One region of the Neobacillus sp. BP17 genome, then DNA from elsewhere that is predicted to be linked to it. Evidence: riboswitches for the same ligand, from Rfam matches in the RefSeq annotation. Region 1 holds a riboswitch; each other region holds the start of a gene.

Region 1 (10,529 bases):
ACAAGAACACTTTATCCGCTCCTGCTTCCTCTGCCGCCTTCGCTTTTTCCAGGGACGAAGTTAAACCTATTACCGTTCCGCCCAGTAGTTTGACAATTTGAACCAGAAGCTGCCCGACCCCTCCCGCTGCCGCATGAACTAGTACGATATCATTCTTTTTTACGGAATAACTATCCTTTGTTAAATAATGAGCCGTTAATCCTTGTAATAGGACAGAAGCGCCTTCCGCAAACGAAATTGTTTCAGGCAGAGGGATCGCCTTTTCTACAGGGACTGCCACGAACTCTGCATTAGCATGTGGTACATCGGCAAAGGCAATAGGATCGCCAATGCGGATGCCTTGAACATTTGCTCCGACCTTTGCGACCATTCCTGCCCCTTCATATCCTAAAATAAATGGAGGCTCCCCCTCGAGATGGTAGTTACCTTTTCTTCTATATATATCAGCAAAATTTAGGCCAATTGCTTTCATATTAAGGAGTATTTCATCCGGACCAATAGCAGGTTCGTTGATTTCTGAATACTTCAGTACCTCTGGCCCGCCAAACGTATTAAACACTAATGCTCTCATATCGATAACCTCATTCAAACTAATTTTTGCACTACACTTTTATTAAATAGAATTATGCTGGGGATTGCAACTCGCTTAACTGGCAGGCCTCCCCCATGAAGAAGAACCTATCTCTCCTGCTCAGAATTACTTTTGATAAATTTCAATCCCTTACATTTTAACTTGCTTCACATCGCCGGGTAAGATACGCTTCATAAAGACCACATGAACAAGGAGATATAAATATATGGATAGAAATAAATTTTCAGCAATTGCCCACCGCGACCATGCCTTTAGTAATCCAATCAGTGAAGACAAGATCATGAAGATGCTTGGTATTATCTCTCCCAATGCAAAAGATAAAGTAATTGATATAGGAGCAGGAAAGTGCGAACTGTTAATCCGCTTGGTGGAAAATTACCAAGCAGACGCTACAGCTATCGAATTGTATGAAGGGTCCATCGAGGAAGCAAAGCAAAAGGCACACGGCAGAATTCCTGAAGGCAGCATCGAGTTTATTGTGGAAGATGCCGCCTCAGCAGTCGAAGGATGCGAGGAAGATGGGTATGATTTGGGGATTTGTATTGGTTCAACCCACGCATTAGGTGGATTGGAACCCACCTTACAGACATTAAAACGTCTAGTTAAGCACAATGGTTACATTCTGATTGGCGAGGGATATTGGAAACAGACTCCAAGTCCTGCGTATTTAGAAGCGCTCGGAGGCGCTGATGAGTCGGAATGTAAAACCCATGTGGATACTGTTAAGGCTGGCGACGAATTAGGATTAATCCCGCTTTGGTCTTATGTTGCCAACGATGATGATTGGGATGATTACGAGTGGCTGTATTCGATGTCCGTCGAGAACTATTGTCTTGAGAATCCAGATGATCCAGATTGTGATGCGATGTTGGAGCGGATTCGAACTTGGCGCCGGACCTATTTGACCTGGGGCAGGGATACGTTGGGATTCGGCCTGTATTTGTATCGGAATAACAAAAACAAATAATACCTTACAAGCCTTATATACCAAGGCTTCACCCCTATTTAATCAAACGTTTGATTAGTTTTTCAGCGGTATTTTCCGACCTTTTTTAATCAAACGTTTGATTAGTTTTTCCTCAAAAAAATTTCTCACACCAGAAAAACCCTTCAATACTAAGGCCTCGCCCCCATTTAATCAATCGTTTGATTAGTTTTTTCAAAAATACACAATACCCTCATAAATCTATATTTCTCAAGGCTTCAGCCCTTTTTAATCAAACGTTTGATTAGTAACCACAATTAGACTTATAAAACCACATCTGTTACACTAATATAGTTACCCAAGGTAATTATTACTCTAGCTAACTATTCGACTTATTCGAGGTGATTTAAATAAAGACTTCACAAAAATTCTTTCATCAATTATTGATGCTTTACCGTCCGTTTGAAAATAAATTGAATTTCCATTTGGCTGAGCATCAACTTCACAGAGCTCAATGGTCTATTTTTCACTGCTTATCCAATAATGGACCTGCTACACTTGTGGATCTTTCTCATTATTTATATGTAGAAAAACCCACAGTTACTAGGACTATTAATCGTTTAGAGGAACTGGGCTATGTCGAACAGGTTCCTAGCCATGATAAACGTGAAAAGCGGATACAGCTGACCGAACTAGGAAAAAAAGTATATATGGAAGTTCGTGTCACAATTGATCAGTTTGAAAATGACATCTTAAAAGGTATCTCAGAACACGAACAGCTTGAAACCATCCAGATTATGGGGATCATTCGAGATAATATTATTAAGTAAGGGGTTAAATAACGTGAATCAACCAAGAGCTAAACTTTGGACTAAAGATTTTACGATTGTTTCCGGGGTCAATTTTTTCGTCACTTTAGTCTTTTATTTATTAATTGTCATCATTGGTGTTTATGCAGTAGACGAATTTCATGCTTCCACAAGTCAAGCTGGTCTTGCCACAGGAATCTTTATTGTTGGTTCATTAATTGGCAGGTTTTTAATCGGTAGATTTATTGAGTCTATTGGAAGGAAGAGAACATTAATCATTGGTGCCATCCTTTTTATTTTCACCCTTCTTTTATATTTTCTGAATTTCGGGATTACCTTCCTGCTTATAACACGACTACTCCATGGGATTGCAGCCGGAATGGTTGGTACAGCAACAGGAACGATCGTGGCCCAGATTATCCCTGCTTCACGGAAAGCTGAAGGAATTGGCTATTTCAGCATGAGCGCAACATTGGCTACCGCAATTGGCCCATTCATTGGCCTATACATGACCCAGCATACGGACTTTCAAATGATATTTATTTTCTCCCTTGTAATAGGGATCATTAGTTTAGTCACAGCGTTCTTTGTAAATGTGCCTCAATTAGAAGGAACACCCCAACCAACTGAAACAAAAGGATTTAAACTTTCTAATTATATTGAGCCCAATGCATTGCCAATTGCAGTTATTACATTAGTAGTAGCTTTTTGTTATTCCAGCGTTCTTTCATTTATTAACTTCTATGCAATAGAAATTGACCTAGTAAGCGCGGCAAGTTTCTTTTTCTTAGTTTATTCTATTGCCGTATTGTTATCACGCCCCCTTACCGGCCGTATAATGGATTTAAAAGGGGCAAACTATATTATGTATCCATGTATTATTGCCTTTGCCGTTGGTTTGTTTCTGCTTAGCACCGCAAGCATCAGCATTATTTTATTAGCAGCAGGAGTATTAATCGGCCTTGGTTTCGGTAACTTGCAATCAAGTACCCAAGCCATAGCAGTAAAACTAACTCCTCCCCATCGGATGGGATTGGCCACTTCCACTTTCTTTATCTTTCTTGATGCGGGTCTGGGGTTCGGTCCATACATCCTCGGGTTTATTATACCGTTAACAGGCTATCGTACTTTGTATGTCATTTTAGGTGCAGTCGTTCTCGCATCAATGGTTCTTTACCACTTCCTGCACGGTAAGAAAGAACTTCCAAGAAGAACCAGGGTGAATGAACCAACACCTGGCACTCATTGATTTCTAGCACCACCCTTTAGGCGGCAGACATAAAACCCGTCTTAAGCAAATATGATTAACATAAGAATCCTAAATAAAGGGGTCGGTAAATTTGATGATTTTTAATAAAATTGCATTATCCTTCGTAGTTTTCTTTTCCATCAGTATGATCATAAATACTTATTTAGGAGAAAAGGAACAGATTCAATCGGATGTTATTTATTTTGTGATGAACGGGTTTGCATATATTGTATCTGCATTAGAAGTAGAAAAAGAAGAACAGGGGTTAGAAACTGCATAAACTTTACAAATATAGTTCCTTTTCCCCCTTGAAACAAAAGGAATATTCTGATATATTTACTATTAATTATATATTTTTCTTACTTCAATACTTTTGAAGTGAGGATAGAGGTGCAAAGACCATTAGTACACAACTGGAGGATAATGAGGTCCAACGATGGTTGTAGAAAGGGGAATTTGCCGAAGTTTCATTGATTCTCATTATCATGAAGCTGGTTCTGCTATTGAATAAATACAGAACTGTCATATAGGAGACTATATGGAGGGCTATCTTACGCACGGGAACTTAGTTTTATTTATGTTTCTACTGCAACAGTGAACCCTCACTGTTGCTTTTTTGCGTTGAATTTTGAATGGCCTTGCCCACCTCTAAATTTTATAAAAATTTATTAAAAGGGTGAGAAAAAATGAATTTTGGCCAAGTTTTAACCGCAATGGTTACACCATTTGATCAAAATGGCGAGGTTGATTTTAACGCAGTAAGAAGATTAGTAGATTATTTAATTGAAAATGGGACGGACGGTCTCGTCGTTGCTGGTACAACCGGTGAATCTCCAACTTTAACGACGGATGAAAAAATCGCTTTATTTAAAGCTGTTGTCGTCGCAGCGAGAGGAAGAGTCCCAGTTATCGCTGGCACTGGCTCGAATAATACACGGGCATCTATCAGTTTAACAAAGCAAGCCGAAGAAACAGGTGTAGACGGGATCATGCTCGTTGCTCCATACTATAACAAACCTTCCCAAGAAGGTATGTATCAACATTTCAAAGCAATCGCTGAATCTACATCATTACCGGTTATGCTTTATAATATCCCTGGTCGAAGTGTGGTCAATCTATCCGCAGAGACCATTGTTCGCCTATCCCAAATCGAGAATATTGTTGCTGTTAAGGAAGCAAGCGGCAACCTGGATGACATGGCTTCTATTATTAGCCAAGCCCCTAGTGATTTTACCCTTTATAGTGGGGATGACAGCTTAACATTGCCGGTTTTAGCGATTGGCGGTGCTGGAGTTGTATCTGTTGCTTCCCATGTAATTGGCAATGAAATGCAAGAAATGATAAATCATTTTAAAAATGGACGCGTCCAAGAAGCGGCTCACTCTCATCGCCAACTGCTTCCTCTTATGAAGGCATTATTTACGGCTCCTAATCCGGCCCCAGTAAAAGCAGCCCTGAACATGAGCGGGGTGCAGGTTGGTGGACTTCGATTACCATTGCTGCCTTTGAGTCACGATGAAGAAATGGCATTGCAAGTGGTTTTACCTGGACACCAAGTCAAAACATTAATTTAAATGCTGGTAGGCTGTCAACACATAGGGAATTTTGAATTCCGTACTGTTGACAGCCTTTTATTTTTCGGACCCTGACTGAAATTTTTCACTTTCCCTTTCCAATAAAGTCCAGTCAAAAGGGCATACTATTCATATTTACATGGAATAGGGAGGATATTTACTTGCAAACCAATAATCAGCAATTATCCATTTTTGCTTTAGGCGGTATCAATGAAATCGGAAAAAACATGTATGTGGTTCAATATGCAGACGATATTTTTATTATTGACTGCGGCGGGAAGTTTCCAGATGAGAGTTTATTAGGAATTGATTTAATTATCCCTGATATTACCTATTTGGTAGAAAATCAGGAGAAAATCCGTGCTTTGATTGTCACTCATGGACATGAGGACCATATTGGCGGGATTCCGTATATATTAAGAAAATTGAACGTTCCTATTTACGCTACCCGCTTTACTTTGGGCCTGATTGAATTAAAAATTGACGAACACAGGTTGAATGGCAACACGAAACTAGTGACGATTGATTCAGATTCCAAGCTTGAGTTTGGAGAAACAACCGTTTCCTTCTTCAGAGTAAGTCACAGTATCCCAGATTGTCTCGGCATTGTTTTTCATACTCCTGAGGGGAATGTCGTTCATACTGGGGACTTCAAATTTGATTTAACACCGGTGAATAATCAACATTCTGATATTCATAAGATGGCTGATATTGGTGAGCAAGGTGTCTTAGTTTTAATATCAGAAAGTACCAATGCCGAGCGTAAAGGGCTAACGCCATCCGAGCAAATGATTGGTGGCACTTTAGATGAAGCCTTCATGAAAGCAGAAGGAAAAATCTTTATATCTACGTTTGCCTCGAATGTAAATCGTGTCCAGCAGGTCGTCGCCTCTGCCATAAAATCTAATCGAAAGATCGCCCTGCTTGGCCGTAGTATGGTAAATGTCGTTTCTGTTGCGATAGAGCGCGGGTATTTAAACATGCCAGAGGGAATGCTTATCGAAGCACGGGATGTTGACCAACTGGCGCCGGAAAAGGTTGCCATCCTATGTACTGGAAGTCAGGGGGAACCTATGGCCGCCCTTGCGCGACTGGCAAGCGGAAACTACCGGGATGTTTCCATTTATCCTGGGGATACAGTTATCTTAGCTGCCTCCCCCATACCGGGCAATGAAAAATATGTGTCGAGAATCATCGACAACTTATTTCAACTAGGCGCTAAAGTGATCTATGGCTCGGGTAGTTCAACGGGCATGCACGTTTCAGGGCACGGTTATCAGGAAGATTTAAAGCTCATGCTTACCTTAATGAAACCAACCTATTTTATTCCGATTCATGGTGAATATCGAATGCTGCATCATCACCAGATGTTAGCAGAGTCTGTGGGCGTAGAAAAGGGAAATACATTTATTATTAAAAATGGTGATGTGGTTGATATCGAAAATTCAGTTGCACGTCAGACCCGGTCCATTCCAGCTGGGGATACGTATGTTGACGGGATGGGCGTTGGCGATGTTGGGGACATTGTGCTCAGGGACCGGAGGCAGCTTTCTGAAGATGGAATGCTCGTAATTGTGATTACCATTAGTAAAGGAGACCGGAAGATCATTTCTGGGCCTGACACGATTACCCGCGGGTTCGTCTATGCCCGTGACTCAGACCAGCTCCTCAAAGAGATTAACCGCCTTACTAAGAAAACCATTAATGACCTCCAAACTGAAAATATCCGCCAATGGAATGTCATGAAACAAAACATCAAGAAAAGCGTCGGACAATACGTATTCGCCCAAACAAAAAGAAAACCGATGATTCTCCCTATTATAATTGAAATATGAAAAAGGGTGTCAGGCACCATGTGAAAAAATTTCACATGGTGCCTGACACCCAATGTTTTAATTGTTTTAATTACCTTCATTTTTAACCTGTTGGTAATTTTATTTTATCTAGTATAGTGGTGAGATAGTTTTTGACTGTGTTGATTTTTGTATGTTCTTTGAGGTGGTGTTGGCGGATTACTTCCATATCTTGTTTTTGGTCAATGGAGTCTTCATCAATTAGTTCGGCGTTATAAATTTTATCCCCGTTATAAATGCTGCGAATGGAATTGGCTAGTTCATCACTAGGGCTATCCTTCAATAAAAACCCACTTACCTCCGCCCGTAATGCACGACGATAATATCCACTTCGCGCAAAGGTAGTTAGGATAATCACCTTGCAGCCAAATGACTTTAATGCTTCTGCTGCCTCTAGCCCACTCATTTCAGGCATCTCTATATCCATAATACAAACATCAGGCTGAAGTTGATGCACTAGTGAAAGCGCCTCTTCCCCATTGCTCGCCTGACCGACCACTTCCATATCTTCTTCCAAATTCAAGAGAGAACCCATTGCTCCAAGCAGCAGTTCCTGATCCTCTGCAATAACGATTCGAATCATGTAAGCTCTCTCCTTATCCGGCAGTTGTTATGTAAATAACAACTCCCCTTAATGAAAGGGAGCTAGCCTGTTATAATGGGACCCTTAGTTGTTAAATTTCCGGTTTCACTTGTTGGACAGTGAACTTTTTCTTTGCTAAAACTCTAACTTCTTTAAAGGTTACAAAGTTTTTTTGTTCTTCATCCCATAAACGGAAGCGAAGAGACTTTAAGCTTGTAGCAAGGGTAATTGTTGGAACCTTTTGTAATGGAGGCGTGTTTTTATGTGCCTCTTCCAATTTATAGTTAGGTACTCTTGGGCTTAAATGGTGCACATGATGAAAGCCAATATTTCCAGTTAACCATTGCAATACTTTTGGAAGTTTATAGAATGAACTTCCTTCTACTGCCGCTTTCACATATTCCCACTCTTTATCTTCTTCAAAGTAAGAATCCTCAAACGTATGCTGTACGTAGAACAGCCATACACCTAATGCGCCTGAAATCATGAAAATTGAGCCTTCAACTAAGAGAAATGACTGCCATCCGATAGCCAAACAAAGCAAACTGATTAAGGCTACAATGAGAATATTGATTAAATATGTGTTATTACGTTCTTTTCTTTTTGCACCTTTACGATTAAAACGATTCTTAAGAAGGAACACATAAATCGGACCCAACCCAAGCATTACCAAGGGATTGCGATAAAAGCGATAAGCCAAACGAAGTTTTAGTGGTGCTGCTAAATATTCATCTACTGTTAATGTCCAAATATCTCCTGTACCTCGTTTATCCAAGTTCCCACTTGTAGCGTGGTGAACGGCATGTTCATATCCCCATTTATCGAACGGGAAGATCGTTAGTACCCCCATCATCGTGCCAACGATTCGATTCGTGCGCCGGCTTTTAAAAAAGGAATAATGGGTGCAATCATGAAAGATGATAAATATCCTTGTGAGAAATCCTGCAGCAAGGATGATTGGTACGAGTGCTAACCAATAGGAAACGGATAGGCTCAAATAGCCAAGGTACCATAAGGCAATAAATGGTACGACCGTATTAATAATCTGCCATACGCTTTCTTTTGTCGTTGATTTTTCAAAGGGAGCCACTTGTTTTTTTAGAGTCTTCGTATTTTGTAAGGTCATTTTTTGAATTCCCTTCCTTCTTCGTGTCGTTATATCAAAGTATAGAGAAACAAGTTTGTCCTTGTTAGTAGCAGGTGTCATGTGCAGGATATGACAAATGTCACATTACAATAATATTTTTCAGCAAATTGGTGCCTGACACCAGATATACCAACACTTCTGGTGTCAGGCACTTTTTTTGAAATAATTTTAAAAATTATTTTGGTTGAATGGTGTATATCCAGTATAATGGAGCGTATTCAGTTTATGCATATGATATTTCTTCGCGAGAAATCCTAAAGGTAAGCCGGATAATACTAATAAATGAGGTTAATACATGAGTAAAGTAAGTTTTGCGGATTATCATTTAAGTGACGAAATCACAAGAGCACTGACCATTTTAAAATATGACACACCTACCGAGGTCCAAACCGAGGTCATTCCCTTGGCATTGAAGAATCAAGATCTGGTTGTAAAATCGCAAACGGGCAGCGGTAAGACGGCTTCCTTCGCGATCCCTGTTTGCAACATGATTAACTGGGAAGAAAGAAAGCCACAAGCATTAATTCTTACCCCAACGAGAGAACTTGCGGTTCAAGTACGCGAGGATATCACGAATATTGGCAGGTTTAAACGGATTAAGGCCATGGCCGTTTATGGGAAAGAACCATTTTCAAAGCAAAAAGAAGAACTGCAGCAGAAAACGCATGTCGTCGTCGGAACACCCGGACGTGTCATGGATCATATTGACAGAGAAACACTCATTTTAGACGATATTAAGTATCTAATTATCGATGAAGCAGATGAAATGCTTAATATGGGCTTTATTGACGAAGTCGAAGCGATCATAAAAGAACTTCCTTCCAACCGAGTCACCATGGTCTTCTCGGCTACCTTACCGGAGGATATTGAAAACCTCTGCCATAAATATATGAAAAATCCATTTAATATCGAAATTGCATCAACCGGGGTCACGACAGATACGATTGAACATCTGTTAATCGAGGTTAAAGAAGAAGACAAACTTTCTCTGCTAAAAGATGTAACAGTTGTCGAAAATCCAGATAGCTGTCTTATCTTTTGCAGGACAAAGGAACATGTCGATACCGTTTATTCCGAATTGGAAGAATCGAATTATTCTTGCGAACGACTTCATGGCGGATTAGAACAACAAGATCGATTTGCGGTAATGGATGGCTTCAAGATGGGAAATTTCCGCTACCTCATCGCCACAGATGTGGCCGCACGCGGAATTGATATTGATAATGTCACCCTCGTCATCAACTATGACGTCCCAATGGAAAAAGAAAGCTATGTCCACCGCACTGGAAGAACCGGTCGAGCCGGCAATAAAGGAAAAGCGATTACTTTTGCCACACCATTTGAAGGGAAATTTGTTCGGGCGATTGAGCGCTATATTGGCTTTGAGATTCCGAAAGTTGAGGCTCCAAAACCAACTGAAGTTGCAAAAGGAAGAGACGCATTTGTAGAAAAAAGCGGCGGCCGCCGTGTCGTCAGAAATAATAAAACGGCTCGGATTAACCAAGGTATCATGAAGCTTCATTTCAACGGTGGAAAAAAGAAGAAGATGCGCGCAGTCGATTTTGTTGGGACGATCGCAAAAATCCCTGGTGTCACAGCCGAGGATATTGGCATTATCACCATCCAGGATCAAATGACCTATGTTGATATTTTGAATGGCAAAGGCGCACTCGTCTTACAAGCAATGGAGAATGCCACCATTAAGGGTAAGAAAATTAAAGTTAGCAAAGCCCTAAAATAACATTTTACTTAGAGCGATTATCCATGATAATCGTTCTTTTCATTTGTACCCTAACA
Region 2 (10,529 bases), 1.9 Mb from region 1:
AAACAACTGATGGAATTTTACGAGAAAAAAGACTCTATGCTTGAGAAGGCAGCAGAGAAGGCTGGAGAAATCGTTGACGAGGCAAAGAGTGAGGCCGAACTGGTCATCCGAGATCTTCGCAAAATGCGCACGGAAAAGCATGCCGATATTAAGGAACACGAATTAATTGAAGCAAAACGGCGCTTAGAAAATGCCGCACCAGAAATACCAAAATCCGCTGCTAAACTCAAAAATAAAAAAACAAAGAAACATACGTATATGCCTGGCGATGAGGTAAAGGTACTTACCTTTGATCAAAAGGGCACCCTGGTTGAAAGAGTTTCTTCAAATGAATGGCAGGTTCAAATCGGTATTCTCAAAATGAAAGTAAAAGAAAAAGATATGGAATATATGAGTACCCCGAAACAGGTTGAAACCAAACCAATGGCGATTGTCAAAGGTCGGGATTCATATGTTAAACTGGAATTAGACCTCCGCGGAGAGAGGTATGAAGATGCTCTTCTTAAGGTGGAAAAATATATTGATGATGCGCTGCTTTCCAGTTATCCACGTGTATCGATCATCCACGGTAAAGGAACGGGTGCGCTGCGACAGGGTGTTCAGGAATACTTAAGAAACCATCGCTCTGTCAAAAAAATTCGCTTTGGAGAAGCTGGGGAAGGCGGATCAGGCGTAACCATCGTAGAGTTTAAATAATGTCCGGGGAGTTTTGGCAATGGACCAGTTTTGGGAGAACGAATATATTCAAATAGCTGCTAATTATAGTGTCGTCATTTTATGTTTGGTCGTCTTTTTAGCTATTTTTGAAATGGTGACCAAATATAAAAATTGGGAAGAAATCAAAAAAGGAAATGTGGCTGTGGCAATGGCAACAGGGGGGAAAATATTTGGGGTGGCCAATATTTTTCGCTGTACAATCGAGCAGAACAATTCGTTGCTTTCCATGATTGGCTGGGGGATTTATGGATTTCTGTTATTAGTAGTTGGTTATTTTATCTTTGAATTTTTAACGCCAAAATTTAAAATTGACGAAGAAATTCAAAATGATAATCGGGCAGTTGGGTTGATTTCGATGGTGATCTCGATTGGCTTATCGATTGTCATTGGTTCTGGTATTACGTAAGGGGAGAATAATAAGTGGAGACATTAGCTAAGATACTTCTTGGATTATGCGGCTTGTTTTTGCTAATCGGTTTAATCTATATGTTATTTTTTGCGTAAGTCCAAATCACCGCTGAGGATTATTCAGCGGTGATTTTTTAACTATATCGTCAATTGTTTAATGTGAAGTACTGTAATATAATAGAAGAGAAGTGCGAATTTTTGAAATTATCCACATAGAAAAGGGGGATATTATGTATGAAGATAAGCCTTGGCTAGCACTGTATCCGAAAGAAATACCCGCAACACTTGAGTACTGTAGAGAGCCTGTACAGCAATACTTAGTGAATTCTGTAGAGCAATACCCTAAAAAAATAGCGATTCATTTTATGGGAAAAGACATCACTTATAAACAACTTTATGAAGATGCCATGAATTTTGCTGGTTATTTGCAAGAAAACCTGGGCATTTCAAAAGGTGATCGGGTCGCGATCATGCTGCCTAACACACCACAGGCCGTGATTAGTTATTTTGGGATACTAATAGCAGGCGGAATTGTTGTACAAACGAACCCATTATATACGGAACGTGAACTTGAATATCAGATGAAAGATTCAGGAGCAAAGGCAATCATTACACTCGACATCCTCTACCCACGTGTATCTAAAGTAATGCCGCATACAAATTTACAGCATATAATTGTAACCGCTATCAAGAACTACTTACCATTCCCTAAAAATATAATTTATCCCTTCATCCAGAAAAAACAATATGGCATTGTTGTGAATGTCAAACACGGAGGAAGCACACATCTGCTTTCGGAAATAGTAAAAATGAAATCTTCAAAAGTGAGTGATGTTGAATTTAATCCTGAGGAAGATGTTGCTCTCCTTCAATATACGGGAGGAACGACAGGATTTCCGAAAGGTGTCATGCTCACTCATAAGAATTTAATTGCTAATACAAAGATGTGTCAGGCCTGGCTTTACAAAACCAAGCCAGGAGAAGAGTCAGTACTCGCAATTATCCCGTTTTTCCACGTGTATGGCATGACAACGGTGCTCATTTTATCGGTGATGCAGGCCAATAAAATGATTCTTTTACCTAAATTTGATGTGGAGACAACATTGAAGACCATACACCAACAGCGCCCAACCGTGTTCCCAGGTGCACCAACCATTTATATTGGCCTCTTAAATTATCCTGATTTGAAAAAATATGATTTATCATCCATTCACTCTTGTATCAGTGGCTCAGCTGCCCTTCCCGTTGAAGTACAAGAGAAGTTTGAGGACGTTTCTGGAGGAAAGCTTGTAGAAGGCTATGGGTTAACGGAAGCATCTCCAGTCACACATGCGAACTTTTTATGGGATGCCCCTCGAATTAAAGGCAGTATTGGTGTGCCCTGGCCAGATACAGAAGTAAAGGTTGTAGCAACCGACACAGGTGAACCGGTGCCGATCAAGGAAATGGGAGAAATCGTGATAAAAGGGCCGCAAATCATGAAAGGGTACTGGAATCGTCCAGAGGATACCAAGGAAGTCCTTCATGATGGATGGTTATATACAGGTGATCTTGGCTATATGGATGAACAAGGCTATTTTTATGTCGTTGATCGCAAAAAGGATATGATTATCGCCGGTGGGTATAATATCTATCCAAGAGAAATAGAGGAAGTATTATATGAACATCCGGATGTGGTTGAAGCGGTTGTAGCAGGAATACCTGATCAATACCGTGGAGAAACGGTTAAGGCATACATTGTTTTAAAAGAAGGTTCAACCGTTACGGCAGAAGAAATGAACCAATTTTCACGAAAATATCTTGCAGCATACAAGGCACCAAGATACTATGAATTTAGACAAGAATTGCCCAAAACAGCTGTAGGGAAAATTCTAAGAAGGATGCTAGTTGAAGAAGAGAAACAAAAAATAGAAGAAAACCAAAAACACGCATAATTGCTCCTCTTTTTTTTGACAGATTAAGCCTGTCCCTAACCTATTATATGAAAAAAGTAATGAGATATCTTGACATATCCAGAGATAATAACTATTATTAAAATATGAATGATTATTCATTCATATTTTTCTTTTTAATAATTCTTATAAACTGAACAGAACTTTTCTTTCAAAGGAGGGATAAAGTTGAAAAAAAGTAAGCCCAAATACATGCAAATTATTGATGCTGCGGTGATTGTAATTGCTGAAAATGGCTACCATCAAGCCCAAGTTTCAAAAATTGCAAAGCAGGCTGGAGTGGCTGATGGCACCATTTATCTATATTTTAAAAACAAGGAAGACATCCTTATCTCTCTCTTTGAAGAAAAAATGGGAAGTTTCATTGAAAAAATAGATACAATGATAGCAGGAAAAGGGACGGCGGCAGAGAAGTTATTAATGATGATAGAAGCTCATTTTAGTATGCTTTCTGAAGACCATCACATGGCAATCGTGACACAGTTAGAGTTACGGCAATCGAATAAGGAACTGCGGCACCGAATTAATAATGTTCTAAAAGGTTACCTGCAGGTAATTGATAAGATTGTTATTGAAGGTAAAGAAACCGGTGAGTTTCCCATCGACCTCGATATCCGTCTGGCCCGGCAAATGATTTTCGGTACAATCGATGAGACCGTGACATCATGGGTGATGAACGAGGAAAAGTACGATCTAGTTGCACTGGCTACTCCAGTCCATCGCCTCTTGATTAATGGCTGTGGAAGCCGATAAATATTAAAAATAGGGGGAAATCCAATGGAATATTTAAAATGGTCTTTTCAAGACAGTATTGCGACAATTACAATTGATCGTCCTCCAGCAAACGCCCTTTCTTCAGGACTACTAAGGGAATTGTCAACTGTGCTTGATGAGATTGAACCTAATCGCGAGATCAGAGTTATTGTCATTCATGGGGAAGGGCGCTTTTTCTCTGCTGGTGCAGATATTAAAGAATTTACTACTGTCACTTCTTCAGAAGGATTTTCAAATCTTGGAAAGTATGGGCAAGACTTATTTGACCGAATGGAAAAATTCCCGAAACCCATTATCGCCGCTATCCATGGTGCAGCACTTGGCGGGGGGCTTGAACTAGCAATGGCATGCCATATCCGCTATGTTAGTGAGCAGGCAAAACTTGGTCTGCCTGAATTGCAGCTTGGCTTAATACCAGGATTTGCTGGTTCGCAGCGTCTGCCTAAATATGTGGGCGTGGCAAGAGCTGCAGAAATGCTGTTTACTTCTGAGCCAATCACAGGTATAGAAGCAGTCCAATTTGGTTTAGCAAATCGTGCTTTTCCCGACACAGAAGTAGTCCCGCAGGCACTTAAACTAGCAGCGAAAATTGCGAAAAAAAGCCCAGGGTCCATCAGTGCGGCAATTGAACTGCTAAATTATGCAAAAACAGACGAGTTCTACGAAGGTTCCAAAAGAGAATCTGAGTTATTTGGTCAAGTGTTTGTTTCTAACGATGGGAAAGAAGGCATCCAAGCCTTTATTGAAAAAAGAGAACCAAATTTTAAGGGTGAATAAACTTATCTTTGCAGGTATAATTGTAAAGGAAGCCCTTTTTTTTATAAAAAATTTTCTCAATCTTTCAAACTGAGCGAATGCTCGAAATTTTATTAGGAGGGAAATCATGAATATTTATGTATTAATGAAAAGAACCTTTGATACCGAGGAAAAAATTTCGATTTCTGCTGGAAAAATTAATGAGGATGGCGCTGAATTTATCATCAATCCGTATGATGAATATGCTATTGAAGAAGCAATCCAGGTTCGTGATGCTAAAGGTGGAGAAGTAACCGTTATTTCTGTTGGAACAGAAGAAGCAGAAAAGCAATTACGTACTGCACTGGCAATGGGTGCAGATAAAGCAGTCCTTATCAATACCGAGGATGATGTAGAAGGCGGAGATCAATTTACGACAGCAAAAATCCTTGCTGAATATTTAAAGGATAAAGATGCTGATTTAATCATTGGCGGAAATGTAGCGATTGACGGTGGATCAGGCCAAGTGGGCCCACGTGTTGCGGAATTGTTAAACATACCTTATGTAACCACTATTACTAAATTAGAAATTGACGGAACAAATGTAACCGTTACCAGAGACGTTGAAGGTGATTCTGAAGTCATCGAAACTAGCCTTCCACTATTAGTTACAGCCCAACAAGGTCTAAACGAACCGCGCTACCCATCCTTACCTGGGATTATGAAGGCAAAGAAGAAGCCGCTTGAAGAATTAGAGTTAGATGACTTAGACCTTGAAGAAGACGATGTGGAAGCAAAAACAAAAACGATTGAAATTTATTTGCCGCCTAAGAAGGAAGCAGGCCGCGTTCTAGCCGGCGATTTGAATGATCAAGTAAAAGAACTTGTTCAACTTCTTCATACCGAAGCAAAAGTAATCTAACGGGTTTAATACAAATTTTGATCTCAGGAGGTATATGGAATGTCAAGAAAAGTGGTAGTTTTAGGAGAAGTTCGTGACGGTTCATTACGTAATGTGTCATTCGAAGCAATTGCAGCAGCAAAAACAGTTGCTGAAGGCGGAGAAGTAGTTGGTGTTTTAGTGGGCGATTCTGTAAGTGCTCTATCGACTGAGTTAATCCAATTTGGTGCGGACCGTGTGGTTGTGGTTGAAGATGAGAAATTAAAACTTTATACATCAGATGGTTACGCACAAGCTCTATTAGCGGTGCTTAACCAAGAAAAACCAGAAGGGCTGATTTTGGGACATACCTCGTTAGGTAAAGACCTTTCCCCAAGAATTGCCGGAAAATTAGCATCAGGTTTAATCTCAGACGCCACTGCTATTGAAGTAGCGGGTGGAAATGTCGTGTTCACAAGACCGATTTATTCCGGTAAAGCATTTGAAAAGAAAATTGTGACAGAGGGCTTGATTTTCGCAACGGTACGACCAAATAATATCACCCCACTTGAGAAAGACGAAGGCAGAAGCGGAGATGTATCAGCCCTTTCTGTAGAAATCAAAGATCTTCGTGCAATCATTAAAGAGGTCGTTAGAAAAGCGAGTGAGGGTGTTGATTTAAGCGAGGCGAAAGTAGTTATTTCAGGAGGCCGCGGTGTAAAAAGTGCAGATGGATTCCAACCGCTTAAAGAGTTAGCCACAGTCCTTGGCGGTGCAGTCGGTGCTTCTCGTGGTGCTTGTGATGCTGATTATTGTGATTACTCGCTGCAAATTGGCCAAACGGGCAAGGTTGTTACACCAGATCTTTATATTGCTTGCGGCATTTCCGGAGCTATTCAGCACTTAGCCGGTATGTCTAACTCAAAAGTAATCGTTGCTATTAACAAGGACCCAGAAGCAAACATTTTTAAAGTAGCTGATTACGGAATTGTCGGTGACTTGTTTGAAGTAGTTCCATTACTAACTGAGGAGTTTAAAAAGCTCAAAGTACACTCATAATAATAAGGGCGAGCGGAATGCTTCCGCTCGTTTTGTATTTTGTTTATTTTGGGGATAATAATTGATGAAGCAATTTATTAGCTTGATTTTTTAAACGATGTTATACTTTCGGTAGTAACTCAGTAATCATTAGGAGGGCAATATAAATGGCAATTTCACATTTAACTGATCAAAACTTTTCGGCTGAAACTGGTTCAGGCCTTGTTCTTGTAGATTTTTGGGCACCATGGTGCGGACCTTGTAAAATGATCGCTCCCGTTCTTGAAGAACTTGACTTAGAAATGGGCGATAAAGTAAAAATCACTAAACTTGATGTGGATGATAACCCACAAACTGCAGCAAACTTTGGTGTAATGAGCATCCCAACTTTATTAGTGATGAAAAATGGAGAAGTCGTTGATAAAGTTGTCGGCTTCCAACCAAAAGATGCACTAGCAGGTGTTTTAGAAAAACACGTGTAAATAGAGCAAGAAAAGCCTTAGCTAGGAAATATCCCGGCTAAGGTTTTTTTCTTTTTCCAAGTGACTACTACTTTCAATTAGGCGCAATTTCCTTTAATATTTTAACAGATGAATTTATATAAGACGGGAGGGGAGTGGCCGGAATGAATGAAACAATTAAGCAAAAACTGACGCTGCTGCCGGATCAACCTGGCTGCTACTTAATGAAAGACCGTCAGGGAACGATTATTTATGTGGGAAAAGCTAAGGTACTAAAAAATCGTGTCCGTTCCTATTTTACGGGGTCGCACGATGGGAAGACACTAAGACTTGTCAATGAAATTGAGGACTTTGAATATATCGTAACCTCTTCGAATATTGAAGCACTTTTGCTGGAACTTAATCTTATTAAAAAGTACGATCCAAAATACAATATCATGTTGAAGGATGATAAAACCTATCCGTTTATCAAGTTAACAGCGGAAAAGCATCCCAAACTTATTATCACAAGAAAAGTAAAAAAGGATAAAGGCAAATACTTTGGTCCGTATCCCAATGTGACAGCAGCAAATGAAACCAAAAAGCTTCTTGACCGAATCTACCCGCTCCGCAAATGCTCAACCCTGCCGGACCGAGTCTGTTTATACTATCATTTAGGACAGTGCCTGGCACCATGTGTGAATGAAGTCCAGGAAGAACAGTATAAACAGATGACGGATGAAATCACCCGCTTTTTAAATGGCGGATATAAGGAAATAAAAAAAGAGCTGAAGGAAAAAATGGCTGCTGCCTCCGAAGAATTGGACTTTGAACGTGCAAAAGAATACCGTGACAAAATCATTCATATTGAAACGATTATGGAAAAACAAAAAATTACGATGACCGATTTTACTGACCGTGATGTTTTTGGCTATGCAGTTGATAAAGGCTGGATGTGTGTGCAAGTCTTTTTTGTCCGCCAAGGCAAACTAATTGAGCGGGACGTTTCTATGTTCCCCGTCTATAATGAGCCAGAGGAAGAGATCTTAACGTTCCTCGGTCAGTTTTATTCGAAAGCCAATCACTTTAAGCCGAAAGAAATTCTCATTCAAGATGATGTCGAGTTGAGTTTAGCAGAACAACTGTTGGAAGTTAAAGTGCTTCAGCCGCAACGAGGACAAAAAAAGGATCTTGTGCAATTAGCGATTAAAAATGCAAAAATTGCTTTGAATGAAAAATTTTCACTAATTGAAAAGGATGAAAATCGAACCATTAAGGCAGTGGAGAACCTGGGAGAATTACTGGGAATCTACACGCCGCACCGGATTGAAGCCTTTGATAATTCTAATATTCAAGGGACTGACCCTGTATCAGCAATGGTAGTGTTCATTGACGGCAAGGCGAACCATCGTGAATACCGTAAATACAAAATCAAAACGGTTCAAGGGCCGGATGATTATGAATCGATGCGAGAAGTAACGAGAAGAAGGTACTCACGCGCGCTAAAAGAGGAACTCCCTCTTCCTGATTTAATCATCATTGATGGTGGTAAAGGGCATGTTGAAGCCGTACGAGACGTATTGGAAAATGAATTAGGTTTGGATATTCCGCTCTCGGGGCTTGTAAAAGACGAAAAACACCGGACATCCCAGTTGCTGTATGGCAATCCTTTAGGAATTGTTCCTCTCGGGCGAAACAGCCAGGAGTTTTATTTACTGCAAAGGATTCAAGATGAGGTCCATCGTTTTGCGATCACCTTCCATCGCCAACTGCGCGGAAAATCTGCGTTTCAATCCTTGCTTGATGATATTCCGGGAATTGGAGAGAAACGGAAAAAGTTATTGTTAAAACAGTTCGGCTCGGTGAAAAAAATGAAAGAAGCAAGTAAAGAGGAATTCATTAATATTGGAATTCCTATGAATGTGGCCGAAGAATTAATCAAAAAACTTCAATCCTAGAGATTGTCAGAGAAAAAGGAACATGCTATAATAAGTGAAAATTTAATTTACTATCACTTTTACGTATTAAAGTGAAGGTAGAGGTGCGAGCTTCAAGAGTAGTGGTTCTGAGAAGGATGAGCTTCTGAGAAGAATCATGAAAGGGGATGTTCGCCGAAGTAAAGAAAGTCTCATAACTTTCTTTTCTGGTCCCGTATTGAATAAATGCTGGATTGTCAAGACTAATGTCTTGGAGAGCTATCTTACATTGTAGGTGCGAGAATTTTTTTCGTGTTTTAAGCAATGAGATGCCCTCTCATTGCTTTTTTGTGTTTATTTGGGGAAAAATATGAATTACATCTGGAGAAGGGGAAAACAAACATGGGGATTATTGTACAAAAGTTCGGAGGCACCTCCGTCGCTAATGTAGAAAGAATTTTAAATGTCGCATCATGTGTAAAAGGTGAGGTTGACCGCGGAAATAATGTGGTTGTTGTTGTTTCTGCAATGGGAAAATCTACGGATACACTCGTCGGTTTAGCAAAGGAGATTTCAGCGCAGCCAAATAAACGGGAAATGGACATGCTGTTATCGACCGGGGAACAAGTAACAATTTCGTTACTGTCTATGGCTCTCAACCAGCAAGGGCTTGATGCTGTGTCCTTCACAGGTTGGCAGGCCGGTATTATGACCGAACCAGTCCATGGAAATGCCCGGATTTCTAATATTAAAACAGCAGCGATTGAATCACAGCTTGAATCCGGCAAGGTGGTCATTGTTGCGGGATTCCAAGGAATCACCGAAGAGGGTGAAATTACTACACTTGGCCGTGGCGGTTCCGATACCACAGCCGTTGCACTAGCAGCAGCCTTAAAGGCCGATAAATGCGACATATATACGGATGTAACGGGAGTTTTCACAACGGATCCAAGATATGTAAAGAGTGCTCGCAAGCTATTATCGGTATCGTACGATGAAATGCTGGAGTTAGCTAATTTAGGTGCAGGAGTACTTCATCCACGAGCAGTGGAATTTGCTAAAAACTATCAAGTACGTCTCGAAGTTCGTTCGAGCATGGAGAAAATAGAAGGAACAGTTATTGAGGGGGAAGCAGCAATGGAACAAAACTTAGTAGTCCGCGGAGTTGCATTTGAAGACGAAATTACAAAAGTAACAGTATTAGGATTGGCTAATTCATTAACAAGCCTATCAACCATTTTTACCACACTTGCTGAAAATCATCTGAATGTGGATATTATTATCCAAAGCACAACTGAGGGTGGTTCTGCGAATTTGTCCTTCTCTATTCATACAAATGATCTATTAGAAACATTAAAGGTCCTAGAAGACAATAAAGCTGTGCTTAATTATGAGCAAATTGATGCTGAAAACAAATTAGCGAAGGTGTCGATTGTCGGCTCTGGGATGATTTCCAATCCCGGTGTAGCAGCAAAGATGTTTGAGGTACTCGCTGCAAACAACATCCAAATCAAAATGGTCAGCACATCAGAAATAAAAGTGTCAGCCGTTGTAGAAGAAAAAAATATGTTAAAAGCAGTAGAAGCTTTACACGAAGCATTCGGACTTGCAGTTCAATAAAAAAGAATGGTGTCAGGCACTATTCGGTGCCTGACACCATTTTCAATTA
Region 3 (10,529 bases), 2.5 Mb from region 1:
ACATGCTGTTAGCATTAATTGGCAGTATTATTTCCTACATTACTTTACGTATCATTCATTCGCGGCAGATTCAAAAAATTGTAACGAGTGAATAATCTGAAAAAATCAAAAACCAGCAGAATCAATCTGCTGGTTAATTTTATTTCTTCCATTGTTTTTGAACTTGTTCTAAAGCAAGTTGGAATATTTCATCCTCTGAAGTTTCACGATTGGTGATGACGTTTGTTAAATAGCTTTTTCCTTCGAAAGTAACAGTTACTTCAACTTGTACCATAAATAAAATCTCCTTTTCAATAATAAAATTTATTGGTTTAATATGTAATTAAAAATTACACAACGATTAAACCTATTTGCAATTTGAAAAATTATGACATGAATTGTTCATCGAACATTTCTAAAGTATTTAGTTTTGATATAATCATATTAGAGTATCTATAAAATGGAGGTTTCTAATTTCAATGTATTTTGAAGAGGTTAAAAAAGAAACGTTATATATTGCACTCGAAATGATTAACTCGAATCCCCAATATAATATATTTGAAAATGGTAAAGAGGCCAGAACACTTGCTGATATGGAAGAAGAATTCTTAAATCCTAATTCAATCAGTGCCTTTATTAAGCTTGATGACACGTATATTGGAATAATTGATTACTTACTAGAAAACCCGAAGGACCATTACCCGTGGTTAGGGCTATTACTGCTGCATGGTGATTATCAAGGATATGGTTCGGTGCACAGGCATTTGCAGTCTACGAAAATGAGATGCTGAAACGAGGTAAGAAAATCGTTAGAATTGGTGTATTAAAAGAGAACTTAAGAGCACAACGCTTTTGGGAAGCATTAGGATTTAATTATTATAATTCAACAACCATGCAAAATGGAAGTGGTATTTTTTGTTACGAAAAATCAATTGGACAATAACATCTTATTGAATGTTACACCTCTAAATACATGAATTGCTCGGCAAAGTGCTGAACTTGATCTTTGTCGATTTGATTTTTTTTCATCAGTGATTCAGCAATGATCACATGTGCCTGAATAGACGCATCTTTTTTTAAATCTCGTATGGACAAATCGCCGTTTAATAAAAGGATTGCTTTTTCTCTAATGTCTTGATTCTTGGATGACTTGTATAATAGATAGGCAATACATGTTACCTTATCCACAATTATCACTCCTCTATAATCAAAAATAACATTTTTTTACTATTTCGACGAGAAGCAACTTTTTTCCTGCTAATATTCTGAAAACTTATTAAAACTTTAGAGATTTTGTTTTTATATAAGAATCTTGTATGAAAACGGTCTATTAATTAGAAAATTCAAATAAATTATAATAAAGAATCTTCGCGGGGGCGGTTGTTAATGTTTGAATATAAGGAAGAAAAACTTTCTGGTTTTGCGGTGGTTAAAACAATTACCAAAGATGGATATCATATTAATGACGTAAAATATGAAAGCCCTTTCAAAGAAGAGGTTTCAGCCTACCTATTCATACCGGATCAACTAGGCCCTCTACCTGCAGTCATTTATATGCACCCAAGTCAAGGAGATAGAAAAACATTTTTCTGTGAAGCCCAAATGCTAGCAACCCAGGGCTATATAACCCTGCTCATTGAAGCCCAATACTTAAGAGGGAATAAACAACTAGAGTTGCGAGGAAAGAAAGGGTTTACAAAAACGATTGAGGAAATGGCAGATATCCAAAAATATATTCAAACAGTAATGGATATAAAAAGGGGAGTTACGTTGCTTAGAGAACTAGGAAAGGTGGATGAATCCAAGATCGCCTTTGTCGGCCAAGGCATGGGGGCAGCATGGGGTGGTATTCTTTCAGGTATTGAAAATCGCATAAAAACATTTATTCTGATCTCAGGATATGGACAGGTGTCAGAGATGCAAATGACAAGTGAGCATCCATTAGCCGTGCTAATTCGTGGTTTCCTACCACCTGAACGCTTCGAATTTTTTATTTCGAGTCTTAAAAAATTGGATGCGATTCATTATGTTAAAAATGCTTCGCCAGCATCGATCTTTTTCCAATTTGCTGAAAATGACGAATATATCGGTCGAAACCATGCTAATTCTCTTTATTCAATTGCTAGTTCTCCCAAAAAAATCATTTGGTATGATACGAATCATTTATTTTCCGACTGCGAAGATGCCTTCTATGACCGGATAGAATGGCTGAATGTGCAATTCTCTGGGCAGAAATCCAAGCTTTTAAAAGAATCGACGCTGACTAAAAAATTACTTTTAAAACGGAAATCTTGTTGAATATTGCTAATTTGATATGATTTTTATATAATATTGAAGGGATAAAAGAAAAACGATGATAGTATTATGGAATATTACCTTTCGTCCCAATGGGATGGGAGGTTTTTTTACCTTTTTACATAAGATTTAGGAGGAAAACCAATGAAACAGGCCTTAATCAAGGATTTATACAGAAATACCGAAAGCTATATTGATCAAAAAGTAGAATTAACTGGGTGGATTCGGACCATTCGTGATTCCAAAACTTTTGGGTTCATTGAATTAAATGATGGCAGCTTTTTTAAAGGTGTACAGATTGTTTTTGATGAGCAGTTAGCGAACTTTAAGGAAATCGCGAAACTTCCAATCAGCTCATCCATTAGGGTAAAAGGGGACTTTATTCATACTCCTCAAGCAAAGCAGCCTTTTGAAATAAAAGCGACTGACATTGTGATTGAAGGTACGTCAAATGTGGATTATCCATTGCAAAAGAAGAAGCATTCGTTTGAATACTTACGAACAATTGCCCATTTACGGCCAAGGACTAATACATTTTCAGCAGTTTTTCGTGTAAGGTCGCTTGCGTCCTATGCGCTTCATAAATTTTTCCAAGATAAAGGGTTTGTGTATGTTCATTCACCAATTATTACCGGCAGTGATACAGAAGGTGCAGGGGAAATGTTCCGAGTAACTACCTTAGATATGGACAATCTTCCGAAAAATGAAGAGGGCAAAACGGATCTTAGCAAGGATTTCTTTAACAAAGAAACCAATTTGACCGTAAGCGGGCAGTTATCGGCAGAAGCGTTTGCATTGGCATTCCGGAATGTCTATACCTTCGGCCCAACATTTAGAGCAGAAAACTCTAACACCGCAAGACATGCGGCGGAATTTTGGATGGTTGAGCCTGAAGTTGCCTTCGCTGAACTGCCGGATATCATGGATTTAGCAGAAGAAATGGTGAAATATGTAATTGGCTATGTATTAGAACAGGCTCCTGAAGAAATGAATTTCTTTAACAGCTTTATTGAAAAAGGTTTACTAGACCGGTTAAATAATGCCTATACGGCAGACTTTGGCCGTGTGACCTATACAGAAGCGATTGATATTTTACGGGAGTCAGGTGAAACGTTTGCCTATCCAGTTGAGTGGGGCCTTGACTTGCAAACCGAGCATGAACGCTATTTAAGTGAAAAAGTTTTCAAACGACCTGTATTTGTTACTGATTATCCAAAAGAAATTAAAGCTTTCTATATGAGGCTAAATGAAGACAACAAAACAGTGGCTGCAACAGATTTATTAGTACCGGGAATTGGTGAATTGATTGGCGGAAGTCAGCGTGAAGAACGGGAAGAAATCTTAGCGGGTAAAATAAATGAACTTGGCATGAGTGAAGAAGATTACTGGTGGTACCTGGAATTAAGGAAGTATGGCGGTACGAAACATTCAGGTTATGGTATTGGTTTTGAGCGTTTAATTATGTATCTAACAGGAATGACTAATATTAGGGATGTAATTCCGTTCCCAAGAACAACAGGGAATGCTGAGTTTTAATTAGAAAGAGAAGACCAGTTTTCGAATTGGTCTTCTCTTTTTTGAGTTTATTGATCCTTTAATTCCTCTTCGAAAAAGAATGTTTCCGGGTGTTCCTTAACGATATAAGAATATCTTTTCATGTTTTTTACATATTGTGATTTTAGAATGGTGACGACTTCGCCAGTTTCAATAATATTTACTGATTGTCCGTTTTTGTATAGATTGGTTGAGTTTTTCACTTTAACACCCCTTTACCTATTCCTTATTTAGTATATCATAAAATCCTTAATCCCATTGCTTTCTTATTGGATAATTAAGCTCAATTGGAAATCTTAAAGCCCACTTCCTTTCAAAACAAAACGTAATGTGTTATGCTTTAATGAAAGTGAGGTGTCATTTTGACAAATTATAAGGCAAGAAAAAGTAACCTCAAAGTATTACTATCCAAAAACGGTATGGACTTGGAAAGTTTGGGAAGGAATACAAATATTCCCCAAGCTCAACTCAACGACTACTTGTCAAAGAAAGTAATGAACCTAAATACTGCAATGACCATTTCCAAAGAATTGAATTGCCGGATTGAAGATTTATATATTTGGTCTTCAGAGGAGAAAGAAGCATAGAAGCATAAAAAACAGACTCAACATAGAGTCTGTTTTTTTGTATGAAAAAAATAGCACGCATTTTTGCGTACTATTTCTTTGGAATTAAGGGTTTAAGTCACATTCCTTTAAAGGAATTACTTTCGTTTTCTTTGTTAATTTATATCCCACCCAAACAAGTAAGAATAATGGCAGGCCGATGTAGGAGACTAATACTCCATTCCAATCGATATGATCACCCATAAATGCTGAATAGTTTTGTCCTAAGACAACAAATCCACATACAAGAAAAGCAAAGATAGGGCCAAATGGGAAAAGTTTTGATTTATATGGTAATAAGCTTAAATCTTTACCTTGGGCAATAAATGCCTTTCGGAAACGATAATGACATACAGCAATCCCTAGCCATGCGATAAAGCCGGACATGCCTGAAGCGTTTAACAACCAGACATACACTGTTCCATCACCAAAGAATGAGGCAAGGAAAGCAAGTGTCCCCACCAAAGTTGTTGCAATGAGGGCATTTACTGGAACGCCTCTTTTGTTTAATTTTCCAAGGAATTTAGGAGCTTTACCTTGTCGGGCCAAATCCCAAAGCATACGAGTTGATGCATACATTCCTGAATTTCCTGCCGATAAAACTGCGGTTAAGATTACTGCATTCATGATTGATGCAGCGAAAGCAATTCCTGCCTTTTGGAAAACCAAAGTAAACGGGCTTACAGTAACGTCGCCATTTGCTAAATTGTCATTTGTATAAGGAATAAGAAGCCCGATGACTAAAATCGCCAATACATAAAATAATAAAATACGCCAGAACACCTGCTTCACGGCACGTGGGATGGCTTTTTTTGGATCCTCTGTTTCACCAGCTGCTACACCTAATAGTTCAGTTCCTTGAAAGGAAAAGCCTGCAGCCATAAAGATGCCTAGCATTGACAAAAATCCACCGTGGAATGGTGCATCACCAATCGTGAAGTTCTTGAAGCCAGGTGCTTCATTACCCATGATACCGAAAATCATTAACGTACCAGTAACAACAAAAATAATAACTGTTACCACTTTAATTAAGGAAAACCAATACTCTGCTTCTCCAAATCCTTTAACAGAAAGGTAGTTTAAGAGAAACATAATCACTAAAAAGATACCGCTCCAGATAAATGAAGGAGTATTTGGGAACCAGAATTTCATGATCATCGTTACCGCAGCTAATTCTGCAGCAATCGTTATGGCCCAGTTATACCAATAGTTCCAGCCGAGCGCAAAACCAAGGGATGGATCGACAAATTTGGTGGCATACGTACTAAAGCTTCCTGCAACGGGCATATAGGCACCCATTTCAGCTAACCCTTGCATCAAAAAGTAAACCATGACACCAATAACAAGGTAGGATAGGATGGCTCCGCCAGGTCCTGCGCTATGGATTGCGCCGCCGCTAGCAAGAAAAAGACCCGTTCCAATCGTTCCGCCAAGCGAAATCATGGTCAGATGACGAGATTTTAACCCTCTTTTTAAGTCCGATGGAGCTTTTTCTAGTGTTAAATCACTGGTATATTCAGATTCTTTTAATACTCTAGCTGTTTGCATAGTCTTGACTCCTCTTTTTTCTTTTTTTTCGTGAAGGAGTTTGGAATACAAAAATGCCATCGAGGAATAATCGATGGCATTACAATACCCCGCATCATACCTTCCGAAAGATAGCTCAACACGATTAGCTGGTAGAAATAATCGTGACAGTTCTGTTCCTATTTGAAGACAGACCCAGCATGCTTTTTGAAGAGTAAAAGCACACTTCGGCAGTTTTTCCTTTTAAGTAGAGTCATGAATGTCTCTCACATCTCGTCCACTTTACTAATAAAAACCGCGACCTCTACCTCATCGGTTTGATGAGGATTTATCATATGAAATTAAATATATTAATATAGTAAATGAATTTTTATAGAATTGTCAATATGTAATTTTCTAATCAGAAATAAACAGATAATTTGTTTTTTTTAAATTAATTTTTTTATTTTACTTTAAGTGAGAGTATCGGTATTATTTTGAATTAGAATTGATGCCTGTTCGTATTAGGAGGATTTTTACCATGCAGATTGTTGGAATGATATTGGGATCTCTAATTATTGTGGTTGCCTTTAACCTTTTCTTAATCCCACATGAAGTATTGAGCAGTGGATTAAGTGGAATTTCAATGATATTAGGGATGATCTCACCGGTGAATACAGGGGTGGCAAATTTCCTTTTGAATTTTCCTTTGTTAATTATTGGATATAAAATGTTAGGAAAAAGATTTATCGTGAATTCGATCTTTTCGGTTATTGTTATCTCGATAGGACTGTATGTAATTCCCGTATTTGCGATCGCAGATGATAGAATTCTTTCATCTATTTTTGGTGGTGCGTTAACGGGCTTAGGTGTCGGAATAGTTTTCCGTTGTTCCGGATCGACTGGGGGATTTGACATTATTGGCATGATCGTAGCAAGAAAAAGGGATTTTCCAATTGGTACTTTACTTTCAGGCATGAATGCGGTAGTTATTATGATTAGTGGATTTTTGTTTGATTGGGATTCTGCACTTTATACCTTAGTATCTATTTTTGTGACTGGTAAAGTAGTCGATGCAATCTATACGGATCATGCAAAATTAACTCTAATGATTATTACAGATAAAGGCGAAGAGATGAGGAATCATTTACTAAAGAATTTGTATCGAGGCTTAACTGTTTTGGACGGTGTTGGCGGATACTCAAATAACCAGCGGAATGTATTGATAACAGTCATTTCCAGATACGAACTTAATGAAGTGAAACACTTAATCACGGAAGTCGATTCGCGTTCCTTTGTTAATATTACAGAAACGATTGAAGTAATGGGGCTGTTTCATCGGCCAAGTCCATAAATAAAGGGTTGCATCTATTAAATGGATGTAACCCTTTTTGTTTCATCGGGATTTTCCTCGTTTTTTTATCCATTTCAATAACACATGGATAACTTCTTCAAGATCCTTCCCAGTTGGAGTTAATTCATATTCCACTTTCTTAGGTGAAGTGGCAATCACCCTTTTAATAATCAATCCTTCATTCTCTAAATCACGCAAGCGTTCGGTTAACAATCGATCAGAGATTCCAGGAATGGAAGTAAAAATTTCATGGTATCGCTTCGGGCCTTCCATAAGTGAAAAAATAACAGAGCCCATCCAACGTTTACCAATAAATTCAATCGCATTATGAAAATTGGTACATATATGCTTAATTTCCTCTTCAGAAGGAGTCATACACTTTTGGTTGTTCGGTTCATTCATATAATATCCCTCTTTTTTACTTTTCTATCGATATCATATCATAGTTTATTTTCTTGACGAAAGGTACTTACTAATAGTAAGATGATTTTGCGCTTACTATTAGTAAGTTAAATTGATTAGGGGGAAATCTCTCATGCAAACTACTTTAACGAAAAGTTTATCTGATGTTATCAAAGAACGTCACTCCGTTAGAAAATATGATTCAACATATAAAATTTCTCAAGAAGAAATAAAAGAAATGTTAAAAGAAGCAACACAAGCACCATCCTCAAGTAATCTACAACCATGGCGTTTTATTGTGATCCAAGACCAGGAGTTAAAAAAGGAACTTAGAGCAGTGGCCAATAATCAAGAACAAGTCGAAACAGCTTCTGCTGTTATTGCTGTCTTAGGTGATAAGGAAATGTATAAAAGCGTGGAAAAAGTATACCAAAGTGCCTTTGAAGCTGGTTTTATGGATGAGGCTAATATGAATCGATTAATTGAAGGTACCAATAAAACCTATCCATTTGCTTCAGAAGAAGTCTTAAAAAATATTGCTTCATTTGATGCTGGTTTAGTGTCAATGCAATTGATGTTGATTGCAAAAGATCGAGGATATGACACCGTTCCAATGGGTGGATTTGATAAAGAAAAATTTATGAAAATGTTTAATGTTGAAGATCGATTATTTCCAATTGTGTTGATTTCAGTAGGGAAGGCGGCAGCACCTGCTTTTAATACCACTCGTTTGCCGTTGGAAGATGTTTTAATAGATTATAAATAAAAGAGGAGGCGCATGAAAAATTTTCATGCGCCTCACGGTTTAGTTATTGATATACTTTTCAAATACATACCCGAAATCTTTGACTATATATTGCTTTTTGCTGTCTTCTAACCATTGAAAAGCCGCTTGATTAAGCATTTTGAATTGTACAACCAAATTACTGTCTGCACTTGTCACACGACCTAAAGTAGTGGAGGCAACATCTAAGCTTTGTTTAGCGAACTGAAGGGAAATTTCATTTTCATGTGATATTTCTGAAATTTTAATTAGGGCTTTATATAAATCCTTAATTTCCTCAATATGTTTTTTATGTACATCAATGGAGAAAGGCACGGAGCCAATTTTAAATTTAATTTCGACGTCAAGGTCAACCGTTCCAGCGGTTTCGAGATATACGTCTGAGATTCGGTTGGTAGCATAACTATAACGATGGAGCATCCGTTTTTTGCTAGTTGCACTTGTGCCATCTAAATGGATAAGAGCATTATTGGTAAAGCAATATTCATCTGATTTGGATTTAATAAGAAAATAAATTTTTTCATTGTCTTCATGCATGACATAATCGTCTGCGTCTACCTTGTCATAATTCTCGGGTTTAATAACAGAGCCCACATCACTTAATCCTAAAATATCGGCAGCTACTTTTCCAAACATGAATATCACCCTCACTTTTTTAATTCTCCATCCTTCTTACGAATGGGGGACAATAAAGTTTCATTACTACTCAAAAAACTTTATACGTTAATATTCACATATATAGAAAAAAATTACAACTTGATACTTCCCCTATTATAATGGAAAATACACTATATACATATTAATAATGTAATAGAAGGAGTTGAGGTTATTGCGGCCGATTATTTTAGGGATCTTAGCGGCTTTCTTTTTTGCATTTACATTTATCCTCAACAGATCGATGGACCAGTCAGGTGGCAGCTGGATTTGGAGTGCTTCTTTAAGGTATTTCTTTATGGTCCCTTTTTTACTTATTATTGTAATTGGAAGAAAAAATCTTAAACCCTTGCTTTGGGATATGAAAAAAAATCCAGGTGGTTGGCTATTATGGAGTTCGGTTGGCTTTGGATTATTTTATGGTCCTATTTGTTTTTCTGCAGCATATGCCCCAGGGTGGCTCATTGCGGCCACTTGGCAGGTAACCATTATCTCAGGGTCTTTGCTTGCTCCCTTTTTTTACGAAAGGGTTATGACTAAAAAAGGTCCAATCCTGCAAAAGGGAAAAATCCCATTTAAGGGCTTGGGTATGTCATTAATAATCCTACTAGGAATTATCTTGATGCAAATGGAACAAGCCAATCAAATTTCAATTGGTGTGATTTCCCTAGGTATTCTTCCCGTGTTAATTGCTTCATTTGCTTATCCGCTAGGAAACCGAAAAATGATGGATATATGTGGCGGACGGTTAGATGTCTTCCAACGTGTATTAGGGATGACCTTAGCAAGTCTTCCATTATGGATTGTTTTATCGATTTATGGACTATTTACGATTGGTACTCCAAGCAAAGGGCAAATAATCCAATCCGGACTTGTTGCTATAACTTCAGGAGTCATTGCCACCATTTTATTTTTTAAAGCAACTGATCTTGTTAGAGGAAATATGCAGAAACTTGCGGCTGTTGAGGCGACACAATCTGTGGAGGTATTATTCGCTGTAATTGGAGAATTATTATTACTAAACAGCGCCTTCCCGACGCTGCTATCTTGGTGGGGGATGGGATTGGTCATGGTTGGTATGATCCTGCATAGCTTTTATTCACATAAAAGTAACCAAAAAATGATTCAAAATGGTCAATCGATAAAAATGAATAGTTAGAAATGATTAATCCTTATCAAATAAGCTTGATAAGGATTTTATTTTTTATTTTGGTGTTTTTAGTGTTATTACCCATTTAAATAAGGACTTAAGACATCAATGGTTTCTTGAATCTTCTTAGCATTTCGCTTATACATTGCTTTTGATTTTTCGCAATCGGTCTCAAGCGAAAAAATCTCTAAATCAGCCTGAATTTTTTTTAAGGTAGCCAGAAGTAGTGGACGTTGTGCGGGAGCT

What was found. A riboswitch is a leader RNA that binds a small molecule or an ion and turns the genes downstream of it on or off. The one in region 1 is predicted to bind lysine.
Region 2: another riboswitch for lysine. It lies ahead of AC4QJR_RS21665 (aspartate kinase); the one in region 1 lies ahead of dapA (4-hydroxy-tetrahydrodipicolinate synthase).
Region 3: another riboswitch for lysine. It lies ahead of AC4QJR_RS18365 (amino acid permease); the one in region 1 lies ahead of dapA (4-hydroxy-tetrahydrodipicolinate synthase).

What each region holds. Positions count from the first base shown of each region.
Region 1 covers NZ_CM184198.1:533,586-544,114, reverse strand. The annotation lists gene AC4QJR_RS02660 (quinone oxidoreductase family protein) at 1-571, opposite strand, end outside; gene AC4QJR_RS02655 (SAM-dependent methyltransferase) at 798-1,559, shown strand; gene AC4QJR_RS02650 (MarR family winged helix-turn-helix transcriptional regulator) at 1,928-2,347, shown strand; gene AC4QJR_RS02645 (MFS transporter) at 2,361-3,575, shown strand; gene AC4QJR_RS02640 (hypothetical protein) at 3,670-3,855, shown strand; lysine riboswitch at 3,953-4,132, shown strand; gene dapA (4-hydroxy-tetrahydrodipicolinate synthase) at 4,262-5,149, shown strand; gene AC4QJR_RS02630 (ribonuclease J) at 5,311-6,984, shown strand; gene AC4QJR_RS02625 (response regulator) at 7,067-7,585, opposite strand; gene desA (Delta(5) desaturase DesA) at 7,677-8,711, opposite strand; gene AC4QJR_RS02615 (DEAD/DEAH box helicase) at 9,028-10,473, shown strand.
Region 2 covers NZ_CM184198.1:4,425,257-4,435,785, reverse strand. The annotation lists gene AC4QJR_RS21710 (endonuclease MutS2) at 1-696, shown strand, start outside; gene AC4QJR_RS21705 (DUF350 domain-containing protein) at 716-1,123, shown strand; gene AC4QJR_RS21700 (long-chain-fatty-acid--CoA ligase) at 1,356-3,059, shown strand; gene fadR (fatty acid metabolism transcriptional regulator FadR) at 3,246-3,830, shown strand; gene AC4QJR_RS21690 (enoyl-CoA hydratase) at 3,855-4,628, shown strand; gene AC4QJR_RS21685 (electron transfer flavoprotein subunit beta/FixA family protein) at 4,735-5,508, shown strand; gene AC4QJR_RS21680 (electron transfer flavoprotein subunit alpha/FixB family protein) at 5,548-6,525, shown strand; gene trxA (thioredoxin) at 6,672-6,986, shown strand; gene uvrC (excinuclease ABC subunit UvrC) at 7,130-8,902, shown strand; lysine riboswitch at 8,973-9,150, shown strand; gene AC4QJR_RS21665 (aspartate kinase) at 9,263-10,480, shown strand; gene AC4QJR_RS21660 (YslB family protein) at 10,527-10,529, opposite strand, start outside.
Region 3 covers NZ_CM184198.1:3,792,136-3,802,664, reverse strand. The annotation lists gene AC4QJR_RS18405 (DUF2238 domain-containing protein) at 1-95, shown strand, start outside; gene AC4QJR_RS18400 (BA3454 family stress response protein) at 140-274, opposite strand; gene AC4QJR_RS18395 (hypothetical protein) at 459-770, shown strand; gene AC4QJR_RS18390 (hypothetical protein) at 937-1,167, opposite strand; gene AC4QJR_RS18385 (alpha/beta hydrolase) at 1,366-2,277, shown strand; gene asnS (asparagine--tRNA ligase) at 2,419-3,810, shown strand; gene AC4QJR_RS18375 (hypothetical protein) at 3,858-4,031, opposite strand; gene AC4QJR_RS18370 (helix-turn-helix domain-containing protein) at 4,191-4,415, shown strand; gene AC4QJR_RS18365 (amino acid permease) at 4,500-5,981, opposite strand; lysine riboswitch at 6,085-6,275, opposite strand; gene AC4QJR_RS18360 (YitT family protein) at 6,481-7,293, shown strand; gene AC4QJR_RS18355 (winged helix-turn-helix transcriptional regulator) at 7,336-7,695, opposite strand; gene AC4QJR_RS18350 (nitroreductase family protein) at 7,829-8,461, shown strand; gene AC4QJR_RS18345 (PH domain-containing protein) at 8,501-9,115, opposite strand; gene AC4QJR_RS18340 (DMT family transporter) at 9,309-10,292, shown strand; gene AC4QJR_RS18335 (DUF421 domain-containing protein) at 10,361-10,529, opposite strand, start outside.